One region of the Brevibacillus parabrevis genome, then DNA from elsewhere that is predicted to be linked to it. Evidence: riboswitches for the same ligand, from Rfam matches in the RefSeq annotation. Region 1 holds a riboswitch; the other holds the start of a gene.
The links. Region 1 has a riboswitch for glycine ahead of IRJ17_RS25115 (iron-sulfur cluster biosynthesis family protein). Riboswitches for the same ligand answer to the same signal wherever they lie in the genome.
Positions count from the first base shown of each region.

Region 2: it holds a riboswitch for glycine, as region 1 does, so the genes downstream of both, gcvT (glycine cleavage system aminomethyltransferase GcvT) here and IRJ17_RS25115 (iron-sulfur cluster biosynthesis family protein) in region 1, are expected to answer to the same signal.

Region 1 covers NZ_CP064090.1:5,460,428-5,468,021, forward strand. Annotated here, with positions in the region: gene lpdA (dihydrolipoyl dehydrogenase) at 1-1,211, opposite strand, end outside; gene IRJ17_RS25115 (iron-sulfur cluster biosynthesis family protein) at 1,341-1,679, opposite strand; glycine riboswitch at 1,909-2,013, opposite strand; gene IRJ17_RS25120 (VOC family protein) at 2,203-2,619, opposite strand; gene IRJ17_RS25125 (mandelate racemase/muconate lactonizing enzyme family protein) at 2,726-3,835, opposite strand; gene IRJ17_RS25130 (YfcC family protein) at 3,867-5,273, opposite strand; gene IRJ17_RS25135 (LysR family transcriptional regulator) at 5,438-6,304, opposite strand; gene IRJ17_RS25140 (hypothetical protein) at 6,374-6,526, shown strand; gene IRJ17_RS25145 (ABC transporter substrate-binding protein) at 6,620-7,570, shown strand.
Region 2 covers NZ_CP064090.1:4,616,890-4,624,483, forward strand. Annotated here, with positions in the region: gene IRJ17_RS21115 (undecaprenyldiphospho-muramoylpentapeptide beta-N-acetylglucosaminyltransferase) at 1-856, opposite strand, end outside; gene gcvPB (aminomethyl-transferring glycine dehydrogenase subunit GcvPB) at 964-2,433, opposite strand; gene gcvPA (aminomethyl-transferring glycine dehydrogenase subunit GcvPA) at 2,426-3,778, opposite strand; gene gcvT (glycine cleavage system aminomethyltransferase GcvT) at 3,825-4,925, opposite strand; glycine riboswitch at 5,017-5,133, opposite strand; glycine riboswitch at 5,134-5,230, opposite strand; gene IRJ17_RS21135 (DEAD/DEAH box helicase) at 5,451-7,151, shown strand; gene IRJ17_RS21140 (YqhG family protein) at 7,194-7,594, shown strand, end outside.

The DNA of each region.
Region 1 (7,594 bases):
TTGTCGCCCACGAGCTTCACGAAGCCTTCCCCGACGTTCAGAGACAGTGCCCGCCCATTCGCGGCATAAGGGAACTTGCCAACTGCCACCTCGTGTCCGCGCTCTTTGGCTTCCGACTCGGTCAGTCCCACACTGGCAATCTCCGGATCGGAGAACACGACAGCGGGAATCTTTTTGTCGGTGAGCTTGCTGTCTTTGCCAGCGATGGCTTCCGCCGCGATTTTGCCTTCGTACGACGCTTTGTGGGCAAGAGCCGGGCCTTCCACCAGATCGCCGATCGCATACAGGTGCGGAATGCTCGTTTGGCACTGTTGGTCGATCTGGATGAAGCCGCGCTCTGTCAGCTTGACAGCGAGCTTTTCCAATCCCAGCCCCTCGATGTTCGGCCGTCTGCCAACCGTAACGAGCACATAGTCGGCGGTCGCCTGACGCTCTTCGCCTTTTTCCGCATAGGTGACGCTGACCTGTTCGGCTGTTTGTTCCGCCCCTTTGGCCAGCGCTTCGGTGTGCACTTCCACGCCGAGCTTTTTCAGCTTCCTCGCCACCAGACGCGACAGCTCTTTTTCAAAGCCGGGCAAGATCGAGTCCGAGCCTTCCAAAATCGTCACCTTCGTGCCCAGCTTGGCAAATGTCTGCCCCAGCTCGATCCCGATATACCCGCCGCCAATGACCAGCAAGCTTTTCGGCAATTCTTCAAGCGCCAGCAGTTCTGTCGAGGAAAGAATGCGGCCCGCGAATGGAAAGGCTTTCAATTCGATCGGACGCGAGCCTGTCGCGAGAATCGCTTGCCGGAATTGCACCTGTATGCAGTCGTCGCCATTTTTCACCTCAACCAGCTGCTCGCCGACTAGCCGCGCTTCCCCGCTGATTCTTTTGATCTTGTTGCCTTTGAGCAGCGAGCTTACGCCTCCGGTCAATTTGTCGACCACGCTGCGCTTCCATGCCTGGACCTTGGCGAAATCGACGCTCACTTCTGCTGCCTGCAAGCCGATGCTCGCGGATTGCGTCATCGCTTCGTATTGATGCGCCGCCGAGATCAGCGCCTTGGAAGGAATGCAGCCGCGGTTCAAACATACGCCGCCGACCGTATCTTTTTCCACAATCGCGACCTGCTTGCCGAGCTGAGCCGCCCGGATCGCGGCTACGTAGCCCCCCGGCCCCGCTCCGATCACGAGAACATCCACCTGCTCTACTGTTCCGTTCGTTGTCATTTGTTCTCTCCACCTGTTTTTCTTTTTCTGTGTAAGGCGTCTCCCGCGGTTTTACCCCGCAGGAAGAGGCGCCTGCGCCTGCTTGCAGTCGGCCAACTGCTGCTCGTGCTGTTCTGCCTGTTTCCGTTGTCAACCGCGACGAACAGCGAGCCGATCCGCAAAAGCTTCTTCCGGGCTGGACAAGGCGAAGCCCAGGAAAGGGTCGTAGTCCAGGGTAAGCACATCCCCGAGATGCCGTTTGGTCAACCGATCCATGCAGACCGGAATCCCGTTTTCGTACACGAGCGTGTCGTTTTTGCGCAACTCATCTACTCCGAGCTGGACAAAAAATCCGCAACCGCAGTCGCCGGAGATCACCACGTCAATCCTGAGCGCGGTATCCTGCGGAAAATTCAGTTTTTTCAGCTCTGCTTGAGCCGCTTTCTTGATCGTAAGCTCCATTTTCGTGATCGCCTGCTCCTTTCCCATCGCGCCACCTTTCACTCGTATCCGTTTCGTTTGGCCGAAATGCAAGCGTCTGCGCCCGCTTTTGTGCAACTCGACGCGACGTTTCATTCAGCAAAAAAGGACAGAGGAAAGATAGAGTGACGAATACTCTACCTTTCCTCTGTCCTTTTTACCTGAGAGTTTAACTTCGGCAATCAATCGGTTCCGAAGTATTCCCCTTGGGTGGCTTGTGCAGCGCTCTCCAGAGGTGCGTCCGATTGTAGTATCTGGTACCTGAGAGATTAATCCCAAGGGTTTTATGGGACTTGCTCCTTCGGTGCTAAACGCGTCGTTTAGTCTCTCCTACAATCATCATCCGCCGCTATTCACTTGTTGGCTAACATTGACATTAGTAAATCACACTCCTTCTGCCGATGTCAATTCTGAAAAAAATTATTATTCAGGTAAACTTATTCGATTTGCGGCGGGCCGCCATGACGACTGGCATCGCGAACAGGCCAAAAGCGGTAACGCCTGCTTTTGGCCTGTTGATCCACCCTATTTTTTACTGTTGCGAAATCGCAGCCTCATCCATGTACACGTATTCCCACAAATGTCCGTCCAGATCGATAAAGCTCCAACTGTACATGAAGCCGTGGTCTACCGGGTCTTTAGCTGGCTTGGCTCCTGCTTCGTGCGCTTTGTTTACGATCTCGTCGACTTGCTCCCGGCTCTCGGCTGACAGCGCCACGATGACCTCGGTGCTCTGGGCCGTATCCGTCACGGGCTTGTTCGTGAACGATTGGAAAAACTCCTCCACCAAGAGCATCGCGTAAATATTTTCGCCAATCACCAGGCAAGCGGCATTTTGATCCGTAAATTGCGGGTTGAACTCATAGCCCAGCGCTGTAAAAAAATCAATCGACTTGTTCAAATCTTTCACGGGCAAATTGACAAAAATTTGTTTTGATTGCAGTGCCATTGCGTATCCCTCTTTTCGATAAGTGTTGTGATTGATTAAATCGTACCATCTCTTGGGATACGATGCTTCTTATGGATTGCTAATTACGCCAACTGATTCGCCCCTCCTAAGAAACCTCCGCCGCAAAAACACTCAACTCGCGCACAACAGCCTCATCGACTTCCACGCCAAGCCCCGGACGATCTGCGAGCAGCAAGCGATCCTGCTCGTAGCGAAGCTGTCCGAAGTCGCGGGAGAACATGAGCGGCCCCACCATTTCGTTGGAAAAGATCATCCCTTTTGCCAAAGACAGATGCGCCCCGGCGGCGGTGGCCACGGCTGATTCGACCATCGAGCCAACCTGACATCCCATCCCCGCCATCTCTGCCTGCGCGACCAGCTTGAGCGCCGGATACAGGCCGCCGCACTTCATCAGCTTGATGTTGATCAAATCGGCTGCCTGGCGGACGATGACTTCCCGCATTTCTTTGTCGCCGTGCAAGCCTTCGTCGACCATGACCGGAATGAACGTTTTTTGGCGAACCTCTGCCAAACCGATCAGATCGTCCGCCAAAACAGGCTGCTCAATCCAGTCGAGCTGGCAGTCCTCTACTTGCTTCAACACGCGCATCGTTGTCGCCACATTGCGCCAGCCCTGGTTCGCGTCCACGCGCAGCTGGACGTCCGGGCCAATTGCCTCGCGGACGGCGCGAATCCGTTTGACATCGACAGCCGGATCGCCGCCGACCTTGATCTTGATGCTCGAATATCCGTCTTGCAAAGCTTGCGCCGCCTGGCGAGCCATTTCTTCCGGCGGCAAAATGCTCACAACATAAGGCACCGTCAAAAAGTCGTGCGCTTTTCCGCCAAGCAAATTGTAGACAGGCTGTCCCGCGGCTTTGCCCATGAGATCGTAGCAGGCGATATCGATGGCCGCTTTTGCAGATGGCGCGCAATAGACAGCCTGCTCCATGATTCGGTGAACTTTTTCAATATCAAACGGGTTAGCCCCGAGGACGAGCGGCGCAATGTCTTTCACCAGCATCTCGTACGTGCTGGAAAATGTCTCGCCCGTCACGTGCGGGTCGGGCATGCCTTCGCCGTAACCGACAAGCCCCGTGTCCGTCGTCATTTTGACAATGATGCTCGGAAGCTTGTGAAACGCATCGTAGGCCACGATAAACGGCCGCACCAAAGGCAGCTCGGTCGCAAATACTTCAATCGCAACAATTTTCAACAGGAAACCCTCCATTGCTCACACATTTTTCTTAAAACGGTCCATAGTGCATCCAATTGGCGATGATGACCGCTACCAGCCCAATCCCGAACTGCGTCAAAATCAATGGCAAAATCCACTTCGCCCAACGAATCCACGGGATGCCCGCAAGCGCCAGCCCTGCCATGAAGTAACCCGAGGTCGGGAAAATAATGTTGCCGATTCCGTCTGCCAGCGAGAAAGACAGCACCGCCGTTTGCCGCGTCACTCCGACCAGATCAGCCAATGGCGCCATGATCGGCATGGTCAGCGCCGCTTGTCCGCTGCCCGAAGGTACGACGAAGTGAATCAACGCTTGCAAAATGTACATGCCAGCCGCGCTGAGCACAGGCGGAATTTCGTGCAGCATGCCTGACGCATGGAACAACAGCGTATCGATGACGTGTCCGTCGCCAAGCACGACCAGTGTCGCTCGCGACAACCCGATGATGAGAGCGCCCGTGAGCATCCCCGCCGCCCCTTTCATGAACGACTCGATCAACTGATCGGCAGACATGCGGGAAATGAGCGTAATTACGATGGCCAAAATGACGAACAAGGCAGAGATTTCGGTAATGTACCATTGGAATTGCAGGACGCCGTAAATCAAGGCGACGAAGTTAAGCAGGAAGCAGATCAGCACCCATTTGTGCGTTTGGGACAAAGGTTGGTCAGTTGTCGGTGCAATCTGCTCAAACGCTGCGACTCCTTCGCCGTAAAATCCGAGCGAGCGATCTTTTTTCACCTTCATCGCGTAGCGGTAAATGAAGCCAACCGATACGGCATACATGATCACGAACAAGATGATCCGGTAGCCAATGCCCGAGAAAATCGGCAGCTGGGCGATTCCTTGGGCAATCCCCACTGTAAACGGATTCATGATCGCCGTCGTAAAACCGATCGAGGCTCCTACCAGGACAATCGCGGTTCCCGTGATGACATCAAAGCCGAGCGAGACAGCAAGCGGCACCAAAATCGGGATGTAAGCCAGCGTCTCCTCCGCCATTCCGGTAAACGCCCCGGCAAAGGCGAAAAACAGCATCATGATCGGGATCAGCCACTTTTCCTTGTTCCCGAGCTTTTTGGACAGCGAGCGGATAAAAGCGTCGACAGCTCCTGTCGCAGTCAGCACGCCAAACGCTCCTCCGATGATCAAAACAAAGAAAATAATTTCTCCTGCGTCCACCATCCCCGTGTGGATCGCGCTAAACAGGGAAAAAACGGAGACGGGCGTCTGTTCAATCGCTTTGTACGACTGTGGATCGACGACGTTTCTGCCGTTCACTTCCACGCGGGCGTATTCTCCCGCCGGAACGACGTGGGTGAGAAACGTCGCGATGAGCAGCACGCCAAACAACAGCACGAAAACGTTGATTCCTCTCTTGCGTCTTGCTGCTTGTTCTTTGCTGTTTGGAAGCACTTCCAACTCCCCCTTTTTTTATTATTCTGTTTTTTTATCGTAGTCGATTTGATTCGGCATGAAAAATGAGGTTGTTCAATGATAACCATAAATAAATCCATACTTCGCCACACAAAAAAACGACCCCCGGAATCGCTTCCGAAAGTCGTATACCACGGCTTCATTCAAGCCCGAAAAGTCGGCCACACATCAAGCACCACGTCGACGAAACTGCTGACGGTGCTGTAATCGCGCTGGTCGCGCGGATAAATCAAGTAAGTCAAAAGCCTTTTCGGAAAGCGGTGCAGCACTTGCAGCGTTCCCTGCCTCACTTCTTTTTCAATCATGACGTCGCTGATCAAGGCAATCCCCGTCTGGGACATAACCGCCCGCTTGATCGCCTCTTCGCTGCCGCATTCGATCGTCCAGAGCGGTTTGCAGCCGATCTCTTCCAAACATTCGCGAATAACGCCTTCCAGATCGTACGTAATGAACGGATGCTCCGCAAAAAGCTCCTCGGCGCTGCGCGACTTGACCAGGAGCGGACTCGCTACCAGCACCAAATCTTCCTGATCGATCAAAATTTCCTCAATCCCCGGCCGATTGCACTTCCCGGCGACAATCCCGATATCCGCCCGGTTCGACTCCACCAGCTTGATCGTCTCCTTGCTGTTGTAACAGAGCAGCTTCATCTGCACTTGCGGATGCACCTTCACGTAAATGCTGAGCAGTTGCGACAAGTAATAGCTGCAATAAAACTCGGGCGCCGCGATGGTCAAATTGCCGTACGGCTTTTCCAGCCGCCGCAAGTCTTGTTCCAGCTCGTCCAGATTTTGAAACAGCTTGTCTGTATGCTTTTTCAACAGCTTGCCTGTCGGCGTCAAAAACGTCCTTTTTCCCACCCGGTTCAGCAAGGTATGGCCGATGTCTTGTTCCAGCGCCTGGATTTGCAGGCTGATCGTCGGTTGCGTATAGCGCAAAATTTCCGCAGCCTTGGTGAGATTCAAACATTCCGCAACGACGTGGAACGTCTTCAAGTGGCGCAGCTCCATCCCCATCACCCCAAAAGCTCAGTTAGACTTTCGTTTCGTTTTGTATTTGTCCATCGTAGAACATTTGCTGTGAACAGACAATACGAAAACCGCACCGAAAAGCCTGTCTCGCAGGAGGGCGAAAAGCCGCTTGGCGCTGACGGATACTGCTTCGTCATGGGGCGATGGCTCTTGGTGACGGAAAAAGCTTACGGGAGAATGTCTGAAAATGTTCAGGAATGAAGCAGCCCTGGCTCATTCGGGTACCCTATAATTTACTGTGATGATCTCCCCTGCCATAGACAGACCATATATGTACGATCGGAGTGACGAGAGATGTACAAAAAGCTACTGGCCATCCCTGTGACGGCTGTTTTTCTGTTGCTTGCCGCATGCGGCGCGGGTTCCGGAGGGCAAACCGCAGACGGCTCGCCTGACGCAAAGCCGACCAGGTCCATTCAATATTTGGGCACTGCCTATAAAATTCCGGCGCGAACCAAACAAATCGCCTTTGTCGATTCGCGAAGCAGCTTTGAAGACTCGCTTTTGCTCGGCATACCGCCGTTCGCCGCAACGGTAGAAAAATCCGGCGCGTTCCCGCAGGAATACGCCTCGATTACGCAAAATACGCAAAAGCTCCCGGCAGACATCGTCGAGCGGATTGATGACCTGAAAGCTCTCTACCCGGACACTATCCTGACCTCTGACAAGACGCCTGCGGAAAAGCGCGCCACGCTGGAAAAGGCAGCGTCCGTGATCCCTATTTCCTCGAACGGAGCGCACTGGGAAGACAACCTGCGGCTTTTGGCTGAAGTGCGCGGCAAAGACGCAAACGTGGATGCGATTGTGAGCAAGGTAAGAACCAACATCGAAAATACGCGGGAAAAGCTTGCCCCGCTGAAGGATAAAAAGGTGTTGGCTGTCTGGTTCCACGAGGGCGCTTTTGTCGTCTCCCCGAAAAACGAACGGTACAACTATTTGCTCTACACCGATCTCGGGCTGGCGACACCAGACGTTGTAGAACAGGCAAAAGAGCCTGTATCGCTGACGCTTGAACAACTGGCCCAGACAGACCCCGATTATTTGTTTGTCATGGTCGACAAAAGCAGCGACCCCGGCGCAGAAGCTGCCTTTGAACAGTTGCAGCAAAAAAGCGAATGGAGCAACCTGCATGTGACCAAAGAGGGCCGCGTATACGTCAACGCCGTCAATCCGGGCTTGGCCGGGGGCACTGCCTACAGCAACCAGTCCTTCATGAACGCGATTTCCGCCCGCATGTTGAAATGATGTATAAAAGCACAAAATCGGACC
Region 2 (7,594 bases), 840 kb from region 1:
TGGCTGCAAGAGACAACGGCACAAGCAGCATCGGCTTTTGCAGTTCGAGAAACTCGTAAATCGCATTGGAACCCGCGCGCGAGACGACCAAATCCGTCATCGCCAAAAGGTCGGGAAGCTCCTCCTGGACGTACTCGAACTGCTTGTAGCCTTTCTTTTGCAAGCTTTCGTCCCGTTGGTTTTTGCCGCAAATATGTACGATGGAATACTGTTTGAGCAGCTCATCGAGCGTTCCCCTGATCACTTCGTTCAAACGTTTTGCCCCGAGACTCCCGCCCATGACGAGCAGCACAGGCTTCCCCGGAGAAAAATCACACAGGGCCAGCCCTTGCTCTTTTCGGCCTTTTTTCAGTTCCTCGCGCACAATGGCTCCTACGTGCATTCCCTTGCCTGCTGGCAGATGCTTCAATGTATCAGGAAAAGTCACGCATACTTTGTCGGCAAAAGGCAGCGACAGGCGATTGGCCAGTCCTGGCGTCAAATCAGACTCGTGCAGGACGACAGGCAGCCGATTCAGCCAGGCGCCGAACACAACCGGGACGGAGACGAAGCCGCCCTTGGAAAAGATTACGTTCGGCTTCCAGTCAGCGAGGAAACGGTACGCCTGCCAAGCCCCTTTGCTCACACGCAGCGGGTCCGTGAAGTTTTTCCAAGCAAAATATCGGCGCAGCTTGCCTGTAGCAATCCCGATGTAGCGCACGCCGTCCAGCTTCTCGACCAGCTCCCGCTCAATCCCCTCTGTCGAGCCGATGTAGGCCACCTCCCAGCCCCGCTGCAAAAAATGCGGGATGAGGGCGAGGTTGAGCGTGACGTGCCCGGCAGACCCGCCGCCAGTAAATACTATCCGTTTGCTCATGTTTGTCTTCTCTCCCCGAAAGTCGGATCAACCCCATCTGTTCATGATAGCATCATTCGGAAAGAAAAACCGCCCTGTAAAAAGGCGGCTTTTCCCAAAGAGAGTTATTAAGCTTGTGGCTGATAGCGCAGGATCGGCTTGCGTGCCGCAGTCGCTTCATCCAGACGTTTTACCACGGTCGTGTGCGGAGCTTCCTGTACAAGCTCAGGTGTTTCTTCACACTCGCGGGCAATTTGCAGCATGACGTCGATGAACTCGTCGAGCGTTTCTTTTGTCTCGGTTTCAGTCGGCTCGATCATCAGGCACTCATCGACAATCAGCGGGAAGTAGATCGTTGGCGGATGGTAGCCGAAGTCGAGCAAACGTTTTGCGATATCCAGCGTGCGCACGCCGAGTTTCTTTTGGTTCACGCCAGACAAGACAAATTCGTGCTTGCAGACGCGGTCAAACGGCAGGTTGTACGCCGTAGCGAGACGACGCATCATGTAGTTGGCGCTGAGCACCGCATTTTGCGAAACTTGCAGCAAACCTTCTGGACCCATCGTGCGAATGTAGCTGTAAGCGCGAACGAGAATGCCGAAGTTTCCGTTGTAGCCTTTTACGCGGCCGATCGATTCCGGACGGTTGCTGTCCCAGTAGAAGCTGCCGTCTTCCTTTTTCGCCACGATTGGCGTTGGCAAGAATGGTTCGAGAACCTTTTTCACGCCGACTGGTCCTGCACCAGGGCCGCCGCCGCCGTGTGGTCCGGTAAATGTTTTGTGCAAGTTGAGATGCACGACGTCAAAGCCCATGTCGCCTGGACGGGCAATGCCGAGGATCGCATTCGCATTGGCTCCATCGTAGTACAGCAAGCCGCCTGCTTCGTGGACGATTTTCGCCATCTCGACGATGTCTTCCTCGAACAGACCGAGCGTGTTCGGGTTGGTCAGCATGAGCGCTGCCGTGTCAGAGCCAACCGCATCGCGCAGAGCTTGAATGTCTACCAGACCGCGCTCGTCAGAAGCAATCGTAACGGTATCCAGACCTGCTACAGCCGCAGACGCCGGGTTTGTACCGTGCGCGGAGTTCGGCACGATTACTTTTGTACGGTGAGCTTCTCCACGGCTTTCATGGTAAGCGCGGATCATCATCAGACCCGTCCACTCGCCTGCCGCTCCGGCAGCCGGTTGCAGGGTAACGGCGTCCATTCCGGTGATTTCAGCCAGTTCTTCTTGCAGGTTGTACAAAAGCTCCAGTGCGCCTTGTACGGTTTCTTCCGGCTGGTACGGGTGAGTTTGCGCGAAGCCGGCATAGCGAGCCACGTCTTCGTTGATTTTCGGATTGTATTTCATCGTGCAAGAACCGAGCGGGTAGAAGCCGTTGTCTACCCCGTGGTTGCGACGGGACAACTCGGTGTAGTGGCGAACGAGTTGCAGCTCGGATACCTCTGGCAATTCAGCAGGGGTTTCACGAATGAGGTGCTTTGGCAAAAGGCTTGCGACCTCTACTTCCGGTACATCCAATGCCGGCAGATTGTAGCCCACACGGCCCGGTTTGCTCATTTCAAAAATCAGTGCTTTCTCCTGGTCGTTACGCACGTGTGATCGCCTCCAATTCAGCCGCCAATGTGTCGATTTCTTCCTTGGTCCGAAGCTCGGTTACTGCGAGCAAGGTGTGGCCTGCAAATTCAGGGTAATCCAGCCCCAGATCGTAGCCGCCGATGATTCCTGCCTGGAGCAGTTGCTTGTTGGCTTCTGCTACTGGCTTGGACAGCTTGACCACGAACTCGTTGAAGAACGGGGAAGTAAAGACGACTTCCAGCCCTTTGGCTTGCAGGGCTTGCTTCGCGTAATGCGCCTTTTGCAGGTTCATCATCGCCATTTCCTGTACGCCTTGTTTTCCGAGTCCAGTCAGGGTGATCGCAGCCGCCAGTGCCAACAGCGCCTGGTTGGAGCAAATGTTCGAAGTCGCTTTTTCACGACGGATATGCTGTTCACGAGCTTGCAGCGTCAGTACGAAACCGCGCTTGCCGTTCTCGTCTTTCGTTTGCCCGACGATGCGTCCTGGCATTTTGCGCATCAGCTTGCTCGTCGTCGCAAAATATCCGCAGTGCGGTCCGCCAAACGATGCCGGGATACCGAACGGTTGCATGTCGCCTACTACGATGTCAGCGCCCAGTTTGCCTGGCGCTTCCAATACGCCCAGTGCAAGCGGGTTGGAAGAAACGACGAACAGGGCGCCTTTGCCATGAGCAATCGGCTCAACTGCTGCCAAGTCTTCCACGTTTCCGAAGAAGTTAGGATATTGCACGATCACAGCCGCTGTGTTTTCGTCAATCAGCGCTTCCAGAGCTTGTGTGTCGGTTACGCCATCGCTGTTGATGCCGACTTCAACCAGCTCTACGCCTTGACCGTACGCGTATGTTTTCAGAACGCCGCGCGCTTCCGGATGCACAGCGCGGGAAACGATGACGCGCTTTTTTCCAGTGTGACCAGCCGCCATCATAGCCGCTTCTGCCAAGGAAGTCGCTCCGTCGTACATAGAGGAGTTCGCTACTTCCATTCCTGTCAGTTCACACACCATTGTCTGAAATTCAAAAATCGCTTGCAGCTCGCCTTGGCTGATTTCAGGCTGGTAAGGCGTATAAGCCGTGAAAAATTCTCCGCGGAGCAGCATGTGGTTGACTGTGCTTGGCGCATAGTGCTGATAAACGCCAGCACCCAAAAAGTTGACGTGTGTGCTGAAGTTGACGTTTTTGTTAGCCAGGCGAGTGAAGTATTTGACCAGATCAGGCTCGGACAGAGCTTCTGGAATGTTCAGCGCACCTTTGAAACGCACCTCTTCCGGAATGTCTGCAAACAGTTCTTCTACACTGGAAATGCCCAGAGTTTCGAGCATTTCGCGCTTGTCCTGATCAGTTTGGGGCAGGTAGCGGTATTTCACGAACGTTGTCCTCCTCAAATAGGATGTATTGTGGGCTTATGCTTGGTTATTTCGCACGTTTATAAAAAGGAGCGGCAACAACAACAGCTTTCAGTCGTTTTCCGCGAATTTCCACTTCAACCTCTGTGCCAATCGCCGTGTGCTCGCTTTTGACCAGGGCCAGACCAACGTTTTTCTTCAAGGTCGGGGATTGTGTCCCTGTGGTCACTTCTCCTACCAGCTCTTCTCCGACATAGACCGGATAGTGCGTGCGCGGAATGCCGCGATCGATCATCTCGATCCCTACCAGCTTGCGAGGCGCGCCGTTTTCTTTTTGCGCTTTCAACACCTCTTGGCCGATGAACGGCACTGCTTTATCTACCTTCACCGCGAAGCCGATACCCGCTTCGATCGGTGTAATGTCCTTGCTCAGTTCCTGACCGTACAGTGGCAGCTTGGCTTCAAAGCGCAGCGTGTCACGCGCACCCAGTCCGCAAGCAACCAGACCGTCTTCTTTGCCTGCTTCAAGCAGGGCGTCCCACAGCTCTGCCGCACGATCCGCAGCCAAGTAAATCTCGAAGCCATCTTCGCCCGTGTAGCCTGTACGGGATACCAATGCCGGAATACCGCTAACCTCTACATCGCGCTCAAAACGGAAAAAGCCGATTTGGGACAGATCCGTTTGGGTCAGCTTTTGCAAAATCGATTCAGCCAAAGGCCCCTGGATCGCAATCTGCGCCGTTTGCGGCGAGATATTTTCGATCGTGACGCCCGGAATCAGGTGCTCCTGCAGCCATGCATAGTCTTTGTCAATATTGCCAGCGTTGATGACAAGCAGGTAATGGTCGTCTGCGTATTTGTAAACGAGCAAATCGTCGACCGTACCGCCGTCCGGGTAGCAAAGCACGCTGTATTGAGCTTGTCCCACTGCCAGCTTGGAAACGTCGTTGGTTGTCACGCGCTGCAAGTATTCGAGCGCGCTCTCGCCTTTTACGTCCACCTCTCCCATGTGGGATACATCAAACAAACCTGCTTTCGTGCGAACAGCTTCATGCTCCTGACCAATGCTGGAAAACTGTACAGGCAGCTCCCAACCGCCGAAGTCGATTGTTTTGGCGCCGTATTTTGCATAGGAATCAAACAGTGGCGTTCTTTTCAGATTGGACATGTGTGGCACCTCCTAAAGGCAGATAGTCGGCATTTTTCCCCATGAAAAAACAGAGGCGAAAAAACGGGTACACCAAAAGAAAGGTGCCCATTTCTCCTCCTCTGTCCTTGGTACCTGAGAGTTACCTTGCCAATCAAGCTCGGCGGGGATCACCGGGCTTGCAAGTTTCCCCTTTGGTGGCTCGACATGCGAGCTCTCTCCAGAGTTGCGTCCAGTAGAGGTTCTTTTGCCTGAGAGATTCACCGTTACCGGCTTGCTCCTTCGGCGCTGCAGTGGTTCACGCAGTCTCTCCCTGCTACTATCATTCGCGTTGGTTAGATGGTCATACATAAGTTTTTGCTATGATTTCCATACTAATGAACGAACTTCCTCTATATCCTACCATGAGAGTCGACAGTTGAAAATATGCAAATTAACAGTCAGATCAAGAAATACTTAACAAAGTGATGAACATTACCCATAATGTTAAGTTTTTTATTAAAACGCATGAAAGTTATGGCAGAGCTGTGTAAAGGAGTAACGTATATGCCGAATGTTCCTGTTTCATTTGACACGAGCTGGATATCGCCGCTGACCGAGCGGCTGCACGAAGATGGTCCATGGGACAAGTGGGAGCTGTTCAAGCTGGCGCTGGAAGCAGAAGAAGCGATGGCGGTTCGCGAGTTCGATTCTTTGCAATGCCTGAACTACTTGCCGCTGCTCTCGCCTTTTCCCCATCAGCTCCAGACGGCGGAACGCGTGCTGAATGACATGCGCGGCCGCGCGATTCTCGCGGATGAAGTCGGATTGGGCAAGACCATCGAGGCAGGGTTGATCATGAAAGAATACATGGTCAGAGGCTTGGCGAAAAAAATTCTCGTCCTCGTTCCCGCCTCTCTCGTCATTCAGTGGACAAAAGAACTGCAACAAAAATTCGGCATTCCTGCCGTCGCGCAAAAAAAAGAGTACATGTGGCGTCAGCACGAAGTCGTCGTCGCCTCCATCGACACGGCCAAACGCGACCCGCATCGCCGCCATGTGCTCGATATCGACTACGACATGCTCATTATCGACGAAGCGCACAAGCTCAAAAACAAGCGAACCCGAAACTATCAATTCGTGAAGGAAATTCGCAAAAAATACTGTTTGCTGCTCACCGCCACCCCTATCCAGAACGAGATGGACGAGCTGTACAACCTGATCAATTTGCTCAAACCGGGGCATCTGGGCCACTCGACGTCGTTTTCCACCAATTACGTCGAGGGAAAGCGCCAATCGAAAAACAGCGAAAAATTGCGCGAAGAAATCGAAAAGGTCATGATTCGCAACAAGCGAAGCGACGGCGGCATCCAGTTCACCAGCCGCCGCGTGCAGTCGATTCCCATCGAGCTGACGCAGGAGGAGATGAAGCTGTACGAGGGCGTCACGCGCTTTGTCCACGATCAGTACAAGACGGGAACCGGGCTGTTCAATTCGCTCGCTCTCATCACGCTCCAGCGCGAGGTTTGCTCCAGCAAGGAAGCCTCCTTCATGACGCTGTACAACATGCATCAACGCACCAGCGAGGAGTCTTTGCTGCGGGCGCAAATACTGGAACTGGTGGAGATGATCAAGCGGATCGAGACGCATTCCAAGGCGGCCAAAACGGTCGAGCTGATTCAGCAGATCAACGACAAAGTGATCGTTTTCACCGAATATCGGGCCACGCAAAATTACTTGCAAAAATATTTGCATGACCACGGAATTACCTCTGTGCCGTTTCGCGGCGGCTTCAAGCGCAGCAAAAAAGACTGGATGACCGATCTGTTTCAAAACCGCGCACAAGTGCTGATCGCGACAGAAGCAGGCGGCGAAGGGATCAACCTGCAATTTTGCAATCAGGTGATCAACTACGACATGCCGTGGAACCCGATGCGTGTCGAACAGCGAATCGGCCGCGTTCACCGTCTCGGGCAAAAGCGGGATGTGCACATTTACAATCTGTCCACGGTCGGGACGATCGAAGAACATATTCTCAAACTGCTGTACGAAAAAATCGATCTGTTTGAAATGGTCATCGGCGAACTCGATGATATCGTCGAACGCCTCAACCTGAGTTCCTCGCTGGAAGAAAACTTGACGCAAATTATTATGGACTCCGCATCCACGCGCGAAATGGCTTTGAAGCTGGACAACATGGGGCACGCGATTCGCGCAAGCCGCCAGCCGCACGTCGCCCCTGCTCTCTCGGAAGCCGCCGAGCAGTAGTCTGGATGCCCCCAACTAGCCAACAAGAAAAGAGGTTCCCTGATGCAAGCCAACCAGGTCAGGCAATTCGTAGAGCGCTATCTCGCGACTTTTTCTGCTCACATCGTCGAATCCCACCCCGACTACTTGACGGTCAAACTGCCTGTCGAGGTCGACAAAGATATCGGCAACCGGCCTTTTTACTGGAGCTGGGTCGACAAAATGAATCTGGCGTACCAGCCGCTCGTGCTCACCTTCGCCTTTCATCCCGACCGCATGCCGGATGGGCTGCGTGCCGAACACCTGCACCTCGGCGCCGGGCGCATGCAGCAAATTTTTGCCTCGGCGAAAAAGCACGGTCAATTCGTCTGCATGTACGAGCAAAATACCGCTTCGCTCCCCGCCACGGGCAAACGCCGTTCTACGCCGCTCGTTCCGTGGCTGGGCATCAATCTAAAAGTGTC